DNA from 2 places in the Rhodococcus sp. NPDC003322 genome. Region 1 is predicted to be linked to the other one. Evidence: riboswitches for the same ligand, from Rfam matches in the RefSeq annotation. Region 1 holds a riboswitch; the other holds the start of a gene.
The links. Region 1 has a riboswitch for thiamine pyrophosphate ahead of thiO (glycine oxidase ThiO). Riboswitches for the same ligand answer to the same signal wherever they lie in the genome.

Region 2: it holds a riboswitch for thiamine pyrophosphate, as region 1 does, so the genes downstream of both, ACWDUM_RS17400 (purine-cytosine permease family protein) here and thiO (glycine oxidase ThiO) in region 1, are expected to answer to the same signal.

The regions. Positions count from the first base shown of each region.
Region 1 covers NZ_JBSFSC010000006.1:16,226-21,444, reverse strand. Annotated here, with positions in the region: gene thiO (glycine oxidase ThiO) at 1-1,056, opposite strand, end outside; TPP riboswitch at 1,053-1,164, opposite strand; gene thiE (thiamine phosphate synthase) at 1,191-1,898, shown strand; gene ACWDUM_RS22595 (NUDIX hydrolase) at 1,999-2,871, opposite strand; gene ACWDUM_RS22590 (hypothetical protein) at 3,071-4,393, shown strand; gene ACWDUM_RS22585 (glutamate ABC transporter substrate-binding protein) at 4,390-5,219, shown strand, end outside.
Region 2 covers NZ_JBSFSC010000004.1:245,432-250,650, reverse strand. Annotated here, with positions in the region: gene ACWDUM_RS17415 (ABC transporter ATP-binding protein) at 1-564, opposite strand, end outside; gene ACWDUM_RS17410 (thiaminase II/PqqC family protein) at 620-1,234, opposite strand; gene ACWDUM_RS17405 (TenA family protein) at 1,231-1,836, opposite strand; gene ACWDUM_RS17400 (purine-cytosine permease family protein) at 1,833-3,176, opposite strand; TPP riboswitch at 3,168-3,278, opposite strand; gene ACWDUM_RS17395 (ABC transporter permease) at 3,504-4,301, shown strand; gene ACWDUM_RS17390 (ABC transporter ATP-binding protein) at 4,315-5,055, shown strand; gene ACWDUM_RS17385 (ABC transporter substrate-binding protein) at 5,136-5,219, shown strand, end outside.

The sequences.
Region 1 (5,219 bases):
TGTGCCGAAGCGTTCCGGGCGGCAGGACGTCGCCTCCGGCAGCGGCGTGCCGTTCAGTTCGGCGACCACCGCGTCCGCGGACAGCGGGGTCAGCAGGATGCCGTTGCGGCCGTGCCCGGCGGCGAGCACCACCCGGTCGGTGACCCGGCCCAGGATCGGCAGGTTGTCGGGACTCATCGGGCGCAGACCCGCGGCAGTCTCGTGCAGTTCGTACTCGCCGATGCTGGGCATCAGGGCCTGCGCGTCGGCGATCAGGTCCCGGACCCCGGCCACGGTCACGGCGGTGTCGTCACCGGACTCGTGCTGGGTGGCGCCGACGACCAGTCCGTCGCCGCGGGGTACCAGGTACACCGGCCTGCCGTGGACGCTGGCGCGGATCGTCCGGCTCGGCGCGGGCGCCACGCCGGGCCGATACCGCAGCCGCAACACCTCCCCCTTGACCGGTCGCACCGGCAGCCCCGGCCACAGCCGCGCCGCGGCCGTGCCTGCGGCGAGTACCACCTGATCGGCGGGCAGCGCGTCCACGTCCGCGACGGCCTCGGCCACGAACGTCACCCCGGCGGCGGTACACGCGGACCGCAGCGCCCGCACCAGCGCGCGGTTGTCGACGGCGAACTCGGCGGCGGCGAGCAGCGCCAGCCTGATCGTCGGGGCGAGGGACGGTTCCGCTTCCCGGATCTGCGCGCGGGTCAACAGGTCCAGCCGGTAGCCGCGCCCGTCGAGCCACTCGGCGACGGTGCGCAGGTCCGTCGCGTCGGCGGCGTCCAGCGCGACGGTCATCGAACTCTGCGAGGTGAACAGCGTCTCGCTCGTCGCCCGTTCGAGTTCGGCCCCGAACCCCGGCCAGCGGTCCAGGGACGCGGCCCCGGCGGCGAGCACCTCGTCCTCGCCGGGCCAGCCCTCGGACAGCGGGGCGAGCATGCCGCCCGCCACCCACGACGCCCCCGACCCGACGGCCGGGTCGTGCAGGGTCACCGCCCACCCGGACCGGGCCGCGCGCCACGCGATCGACAGTCCGATCACGCCGCCACCGACCACCGCGACGGTTCCGTTCACCACTCCACCTCACTCCCTGCGCCGGCATGATCCGGGTCAGGTCTGACGGTCGGGGCTCGCGAGCCCCCTCTCAGCCCCGCGTTCGCCGGGACTCCCGTGTCACTTTCGTTCACCCAGAGACTACCGTTGGCCCCGTGCCCACCTCGCAAGCCGGTCATCACCCGACACCGCGCGAACGCCTCGCCACCGCGCGCCTGTACCTGTGCACCGACGCCCGACGGGAGCGCGGCGACCTGGCGAAGTTCGCCGACGCCGTCCTGTCCGGCGGTGTCGACATCATCCAGCTCCGTGACAAGGGCTCGGCAGGCGAACGCGAGTTCGGCCGGATCGAGGCCCGCGAGGAGCTGGCGGCGCTCGCCGAACTGGCGGCCGCGTGCCGACGACACGGTGCACTGCTCGCCGTCAACGACCGCGCCGACCTCGCGCTGGCGTCCGGGGCCGACGTGCTGCACCTCGGGCAGGGCGACCTGCCGGTGCACTATGCGCGCGAGATCGTGGGGCCGGACGTGGTGATCGGCCGCTCGACCGGCAGTCGTGCGCAGGCGCAGCTCGCCGCGATCGAGGAAGGTGTCGACTACTTCGCCACCGGTCCGGTGTGGGCGACCCCGACCAAGCCCGGCCGCAGCGCCTCCGGTCTCGAGCTGGTCCGCCAGGTCGCCGAGTCGGATCCGATGATGCCGTGGTTCGCGATCGGCGGCATCGACGAGGAGCGCCTGCCCGAAGTCCTGAACGCGGGCGCCACCCGGGTCGCCGTGGTACGGGCGATCACCGAGGCCCGCGATCCGCAGGCCGCGGCCCGCTTCCTCGCCGACGCCCTCGACCGCAACGCCGCCGCCCGCTGACCCCGTTCCCCCCTCGCCAGCTGTTCCCTGATGTCACATTGGCTCACTTGGCGATACCCAATGTGACATTAGGGAACCTCGGCGAGGGTGGGCGAAGCGGTCAGTCCAACCAGGACAGCACGGTGGAGGGCGAGAAGCGCAGCACCGTCTCCGGCAGCCTGTCACGCAGGCCGCGGTCGGCGGTGACGACGGCGGTCAGTTCACCCGCGACGCCGGTCAGGGTGGTCGCCCCGCCCGGGCCGGTCGCGAGGAGTGCGAGGGTGTCGTCGCCGCTTCCCGACGCGACGTGCACCGGAACCCGCACGTCCGCCTCGGCGACGGCCGCGGCCTGACCTTCGAGCACCGCCTCGACCCGCGGCAGCCAACCGAACCCGCCGTCCGGGAGCTCGATCGTCCGCGGCAGGGTTGCCGCGATGCCGGCGAGTAGCCGCCCGGTCGCGCCTGCGCGGTCCCGCCACCAGCCGTCGGGACGCGACCCGACGACGTTGGCGGTGTCGAGGAGCAAGCGCACCGGGGCGGCCCGCAATCCCGGCCAGCTCGCCTCGAAGCCCGGGTGCAGCGGCAGGTCCGTCACCTGATCCTCGGGCACCCAGCGCAGTTCGGTGCTCTCCCCGTTCGGCACGGTGTCCAGTGTGAACTCGGCGTCCGCGATCACCGTCGTGTACGTCCAGTCCCCGCCGGCGGCGCGGGCGGTGACTCGTTCTGCCCGCACCCGTAGGTGGGCGGAGTCGATCCCGGCCTCCTCCTCGGCTTCCCGAACCGCGGCGTGGGTGGTGGTCTCGTGCGAGTCCCTCGCTCCGCCCGGCAGGGCCCATGTTCCGCCCTGATGGCTCCACGCGGCCCGGTGTTGGAGCAGCACGGCCGACCCGCCGCCGGGCATCGGGGCACGCAGCAGCAGACCGGCAGCGCCGTACCGTCCCCAGTAGCGGCTGCCGTCTCCGCTCTTCGCCCAGCCGTCCCCGTCACCGCGCATCGACTTCGCTCACCTACCCCGTGTACTCGGATCACCTCGTACCCGGCCGACGGGCCGGGTACGAGACGCATCATGCGCCTTCGGAACCGCGCGCCTCGAACTTAGCCAGTCGATCGAGCCGAAGCACGGTTACTGCTTATATGCTGCCCTCTGTCCGGCGATCGAGCCAGGTGCGAAGGGATGCGCGGTGGTTGTACGGGTGGCCCCCTCCACGCAGCCGCGTGGCGCCGGGCCGGACGGCGATCCGGTCGGCCCGTCCGCGCGGCTGCGATCGCGGCTGCGCACCAGCCCTTCCCGGATCACGATGCTCGGCATCGGACTGGTCATCGCGGCGATGGTCTCCGGAACCGTGGCCGCGGCACAGGTCACGGACCGGCAGCGCACCCTCGACGCCCTGCAGTCGGAGGTCGAACCACTCGCCTTCGCGGCCCAGGACATCTACAGCTCGCTGTCCATCGCCGATGCCGCGGCGACGACGGCCTTCCTGTCCGGCGGCGTCGAGCCGATCGCCGTCCGCGACCGCTACACGCAGGCGATCGCCGACGCGGGCGCCGACCTGGTCGACGCCGCCGCGGGGATCGACACCTCCGACACCGCCTCGCACGACCTGCTGGCGAAACTGTCGGTGGGGGTGCCCGTCTACACCGGTCTGATCGAGACGGCCCGCACCAACAACAGAGACGGTCATCCGGTGGGATCGGCGTACCTGAGCGAGGCGTCGACGATGATGCAGTCGACGTTGCTGCCGTTGGCACAGCAGTTGCATGCCGCACAGGCCGCGCGGGTCGTGCAGACCCAGGCCGAGTTCGCGACCCCGCCGTGGCTGTCGATCGCGTTGCTGATGGCAACCCTGGCCGCGCTGCTGCTGGCACACGTGCTCCTCGCCCGCCGGACCCGCCGACGCCTGAACGCGGGGCTGATCGTGGCGTCGCTGGCGGTCACCGCGTCACTGGGGTGGCTGGTGATCGCCGGGGTCGTCTCCGCGACGTCCACCGCCCGCGCGCTCGACCACGGCGCGCGGCCGCTGACCGAGCTGACCACCGCGCGGATCCTGGCGCAGCAGGCCCGCGCCGACGAGACGCTGGGACTGGTGCGCCGCGACTTCACCGGACGCTACAACAGCGACTTCGAAAGACACCTCGACGAGCTCGGGTCGACGCTCGACGGCGTCGCACGCGTCGGTCCGCAGGTCGGGTCCGACGAGGTCGCGGCCGCGGGCCGAGCCCGCTCGGCATGGGCGAGCGCGCACACCCGGTTGATGGCGCTGCTCGCCCGCGGCGACTGGCAGGCGGCCGTCACCGTCGCCGTCGCACCGGGTGGTGACGGCTCTGCCGCGCAGTACGCCGCCGCCGACACCCAGCTGACCGATGCGATCGGGGAGACACGGACGGAACTGCGACGGGGTGTCGACCGGGCGCTGTCGATGCTGACCGGCCTGGCGCCGGGCATCCTCGGGTTGGCCGCGGTGGCGGTCGCCGGTGTGGCGATCGGCCTGTGGCCCCGGCTGCGGGAGTACCAGTGACGCGCCGCCGGACTGCCGCCCGCCGGTGGGGGGCTCTGCTGGCCGCCGTCGCCGCGGTGGTCTGTGGGTGCGCCACCACCGCCGAACCCGACTCGTCCGAGCCGTCGTCGACGTACCTCGAGCCGCCGCTGCCGTCGGGTGCGGCGATCGCCGCGTCGCCCACCTCGACCGCTCCCACCCCGGACTGCGGCGACCCGACCGCGAGCCTGCGCCCGGCACCGGCGGGCTCCACAGCGCCGACACCCGCTCTCGACCGGATCCGGGCGCGCGGCAGGCTGCTCGTCGGCCTGGACACCAGTAGCAACCTGTTCAGCTTCCGCAATCCCGCGACGGGCACCATCGAGGGCTTCGACGTGGACATCGCCCACGAAGTCGCTCGTGACCTGTTCGGCGACCCGGACCGGATCGAGTTCCGCATCCTCTCGTCGGCGGATCGTGTTGCGGCGCTCGACGACCGGACCGTCGATGTGGTCGTGAAGACGATGACCATCACATGTGAACGGCGGGCGAAGGTGGGGTTCTCGACCGTGTACTACGAAGCCGGGCAACGGGTCCTGGCGATGAAGGGGTCCGGCATCCGGGACGCGGCAGACCTCTCCGGCCGCCGGGTGTGCGCGGTCGCGGGCACGACGAACCTGCAGCGCATTCAGCAGGTGCAGCCGGAGGCGACGGTGTTGTCGGTGCCGAACTGGGGCGACTGCCTGGTGGTGTTGCAGCAGCGTCAGGTCGACGCGGTGACGTCCGACGATTCGATCCTCGCGGGCCTGGCCTCCCAGGACCCGAACCTCGAACTCGTCGGCCCCGCAATGAGTTCCGAGCCGTACGG
Region 2 (5,219 bases), on a different contig from region 1:
CTCGCGGCCACCGAGGTCGAGGCCGGCGGCGGGCTCGTCCAGCAGCAGCAGTTCGGGGTCGGTCATCAGCGCCCGGGCGATCAGCACCCGCTTGCGCTCGCCCTCGGAGAGGGTGCCGTAGGTGCGATCGGACAGGTGCTCGGCGCCGATGCTCTCGAGGATCTCCACCGCACGGTCGGTGTCCATCGCCTCGTATCGCTCACGCCAGCGGCCGAGGACGGCGTAGCCGGCGGAGACGACGAGGTCCTTGACCAGTTCGTCGGCGGGCACCCGGTGTGCGAGCGCCGAGGACGACAACCCGATCCGGGGCTTGAGTTCGTTGACGTCGACCCGTCCGAGTGTCTCGCCTAGCAGATTCGCATTGCCCGACGTCGGGTGGACCTCGCCTGCGGCGATGCGCAGCAACGAGGTCTTGCCCGCACCGTTCGGGCCGAGCACGACCCACCTCTCGTCGAGCTCCACCTTCCAGGTCACCGGACCCACCAGGGTCACGCCGCCGCGGCGGATCAGGACGTCGTCGAAGTCGATGAGCAGATCGGGATCAGGTTCGGACACGGCAGTCATCTTCCCGCACCGGTGTTGCGGGAGTGAAATGGGATCAGAGGCGCGTGTCGCGGGGTCACACCAGCGCGTCCCAGAACTGCTCCTCGAACACCGCGACCCGCCCGAACGCGGTGCGCTGCGCGTCGGTGGGTTCTCCCTCCCCGAGCAACGCCCCCAGGTCCTCGACGTACGTGGCGAACGGCGCCGCGCTCCAGTTGTCGATGAACTCGCGGTACCGCGACTCGGCGTCGGCGGCACGTTGCCGCACGGTCGTCCAGGCGTCCAGGTAGGCCTTCTCGATCCCGTACAGCACGACGGACGCGACGTCGTAGCCGTCGTGCAGGCTCGCAAGCATGAACGAGGTGTATGCGATGCACCCGTCGCTCGGCCGGTGCCCGTGTCGATCCAGACCTCGCCGCTCGAGCTCCGCACGAAACAGGTCGAGCTCCGAAGTCAGAGCGGCGATTCCGCCCGCGATGACGTCCCGGGAACGCTCGTCGGGGGCGAGGCTGAGCACCCCGCCGAGGAACCGCCGGAACTCGACGACGAAGGCGTGGTCCTCGAGCAACCAGCGGTCGAAGGCCGCCTCCGGCAGGGTGCCGTCCGCGGTGGCGAGCACGAACGGGTGCTCCGCCGACCGCTGCCACCGCTGCGCCTCGCCCAACAGCAGGGCCTGCGCCGTCGTACTCACCGCGCGTCCCAGAACGCGAGCTCGTGCCGCATCGCCGTCATGAACGCCTCCTCCGCGACCGCCTCGTCCGGCGCCGCCTCGTCCAGCATCTCCGCACACCGGTCGGCGAGCGCCGCGAATCCCGGATCCGCGTAGGTGTCCACCCAGCGGCGGTAGCGGGGATCGGCGGGCGGGTCCTGCGCGAGGGCAAGGCCCAGCTGCGAGTACCCCCACATGCACGGCAGCAGCGCCGCCAGTCCACGCCCGTAGTCCGCGGCCGACTCGAGCAGGAACTCGGTGTACGCCGCGCACTGCGGGCTCTTGACCGCGGTGCCGAAGTCCGCACCGAACGGCTCGGACAGCTCTCGGTGCAGACTCAACTCCTCGTGCAGCGTCGAGTGCGCCAGGTCCACCAGATAGCCGAGGTGCCCGTCGGGGGCCTGCCACGCCAGGCGCGCGAACACCCGGGTGTAGTCGAGCAGGTACAGGTAGTCCTGCTCGAGCCAGCCGCGGAACAGTGCCGGATCCAGGTCGCCGCGCGCGATCCCCACGACCGTGGGGTGGGCGAGCTGCTCCGCGAGCAGCGCCCGCCCCTTCTCCTGCAGTCGGGACGAGAGAGTCACGCCCGCACCACCTTTCGCTTGTCGATCAGGCCGAGCAGCAACGCCAGCCCGGCGGCGACCACCAACGCGGCGAGCGACGCGGACCAGCCGGAGGCCGGAATCCCCAGCGACGACTGCAGATTCGTCCACCAGCGCGTCCAGCCGGCACCGAAGCCGGTGAAGTAGGTCGGCGTCACCAGCTGGTAGACGACGAACCCGGCGACCCACGGCACCAACATCACCCAGCGGGTGGGCGACTGCGCCGACACGTCCCAGTGGCCGCGCCGGAGCAGGTAGAACGATGCCAGGAAGGTTCCGGTCAGCGGCACGAACACGGCACCGATCAGGAACAGGAACGGCTCGTAGCTGTATGCGTCGACCGTCAGTGCGAGCAGCGTCGCGACCACGCCGACCCCGATCACGAGGAATCGGCGGTCCAGGTTCGGTCGCAGGTTCTGCGCACTGATCGCGGTGGAGTAGATGTTCGCGAACGCCTCGTCGACCTCGTCGACCAGCAGGATGAGCAGCGCAACCCCCGCCAGCGGCAGGACCAGCAGGCTGCCGATCACGTCGAAGCCGGGTTCGAGCCCGAACGCGACGAACGCCAGGACGCCGAGCGCGAAGAAGGCGACCGTGGCGCCGCCGTAGCCGACAGTGGCGCCGAGGAACGCCGCCCGTGGGGACCGGGAGTGCCGGGCGTAGTCGGCGGCCAACGGAACCCAGGAGATCGGCATCGCGATCACCAGGTCGACGCTGGTCCAGAACCCGGCGAAGCTGCCCTCGGTCAGCGACGGCAGATCCTTCATCAGCACGTTCACCAGCAGGTACACCGTGGACGCGAGCGCCGCCCAGACCGCATACCGGGCCAGGATCTTGACCACCCGCAGCGGGTACAGCGCCATCACCGTCGCCAGCACACCGCCGAGCAGCACGAACGGCCACCGCTGCCACCCGGTCAGCCGGGCCGCGGTCTCCGCGATCACGAACACCTCGAAGGTCGCCCAACCGACACACTGCACCAGGTTCAGCACCGTCGGCAGCGCGGAGAGCCGGGTACCGAGCAAGCCGCGCATCATCACCATCGCGGGGGCGCCGACCGAGGCGCCGGCGGCTGCACACAGCCCGAGCAACGCCGACCCGATCAGCGCACCGACGACCACCGCGAGCAGCGTGGCGAGCAGCGACTGTCCCTGCAGCACCGCGAACGTCGCAGCGACCGGCAGCAGCAGGGAGATTCCGAGATTGCCCCACAGGCCGACCTGCGCGCCGAATCCCAGGGTGCGGGTTGGTGATTCGTCCAGGGTGAAGGACGGCTCGGCCTGAGCCGACCCCGGTGACGGACGTGTCGGTACGACGGACATCGCACTGCTCCCTACGCCGGAATGACCCGGATCAGGTGTGACGGTCGGAGCAGCCGTGCTCCCTCTCAGCCCTACGACGCCAGGGCTCCCGTGCTGGATGGACGACGCTCACACTAGGCCGTCGTCACGGCGCAGTCCAAGCCGCCCCCTGCCCCGCAAGAACGCCGACCCGGCTGCGCCCATCGAGCCGACCCGGCTGCGCCCATCGAGCCGACCCGGCTGCGCGACGGTATCGCTCGCGCTGATTCCAAACCTTCCCGACGTCGGCCCGCCCGCGCACCATGACGCCCTGACCCGCCGTGTGCGGGGCCATCAGAGGGGGTTCCGTTGTCCGTGACCACTGCCGCAGAGGCGCCGGTTGCGCCGTCCGCCGGGTCGCAGGCGCACCACCGCCGCCGCGGTCTGCTGCGGGCGCTTGCACCGCTCACGCTGCTGCTCGTCTGGCAGATCGGCAGCCGGACCGGACTGCTGTCCGAGCGGGTGTTGCCCGCGCCGTCGGTGATCCTCGAGGCCGGCGTCGAGGTCTTTCGTTCCGGTGCGCTGACCGACGCCCTGCTCGTGTCCGGGCAGCGGGTCCTGATCGGGTTCGCGCTCGGCGCCGTGCTTGGCGTCGGCTTCGGAGTCGTCGCCGGTATCGGCCGGATCGGCGAGTACATCGTGGATCCGCCGTTGCAGATGCTACGAACCGTACCGCTGTTCGGCCTGATCCCGCTGTTCATCATCTGGTTCGGCATCGGGGAGGAACCGAAGGTCTTCCTCATCGCGCTCGGCGTTGCATTTCCCCTGTACCTCAACACCTTTGCCGGGATCCGTCAGCTGGACCCGAAGCTCCTCGAACTCGGCCAGGTGTTGCGGCTGCGCCGGTTGGTGATCCCCGGTGCGCTGCCGCACATCCTGGTCGGGTTGCGTCAGAGCCTCGGCGTGGCATGGCTCTCGCTGATCGTCGCCGAGCAGATCAACGCGAGCAAGGGTCTCGGGTACATCGTGAACAACGCGCGCGAGTTCCTGCGCACCGACATCGTCATCTTCGGCCTGCTCGTGTACGGACTGCTCGGGCTGGTCACGGATGCACTGGTACGCGGGCTGGAGCGGCGGGCGCTGCGCTGGCAGCCCGCCGCGGCCTGAGGAGGACCACGTCATGACAGACACCATCACCGCCTCGCCGGTGTCCACGGCTCCGGCCGCCCGAGTCACCGGTCTGCGGAAGAGCTTCGGTGGCCGGCCCGTACTCGACGGGATCGACCTCGAGATCCGCCGCGGCGAGATCGTCGCCCTGCTCGGACGCAGCCGATCGGGCAAGTCGACTCTGCTGCGGGCCCTGACAGGCCTGTCCGGCGACCACGAGGGGCAGGTCACCACCGACGGATACCCCACCGTCGTCTTCCAGGAACCCCGGCTGGTCCCGTGGCTCGACGTGACCACGAACGTCGAACTCGGCCTGCCCGACCCCCGCCGTGGTCCGGGACGCCGCGACCGGGCGGCCCGGGTGCTCGGCGAGGTCGGTCTCGGGCATCGCCGGGACGCGTGGCCGTTGACGCTGTCCGGCGGCGAGGCGCAGCGAGCAGCCCTGGCCCGGGCGCTGGTCGCGGAACCGACGCTGCTGCTGCTCGACGAGCCGTTCGGTGCGTTGGACGCGCTGACCCGGCTCTCGGTCCACGACCTGTTGCTCGGCCTGTTCGCCGAGCACGGATTCGGCGTCCTCCTCGTGACCCACGACGTGACCGAGGCGGTGGCACTGGCCGACCGGGCCGTGATTCTGGACGGCGGCCGCATCGCCCACGAGGTGCCGATCGCCCTGCCCCGCCCGCGCAGACGCGCCACCGCCGAGACCGCCGAGTACTCCGCCCGACTGCTCGAACTGCTCGGCGTACCCACCTGAGCCCGACTCCACCGCCGCCACTTCCCACCGCCGCCACTTCACACCGCCGACCGCTCCTCACCGAAACAGGACCACGCCCAATGAAACTCAGCACCTTCGGCCGTCGACGACTCGTCGGACTGGCCGCGATCACCGCCACCGCGCTGGCACTCACCGCGTGCGGC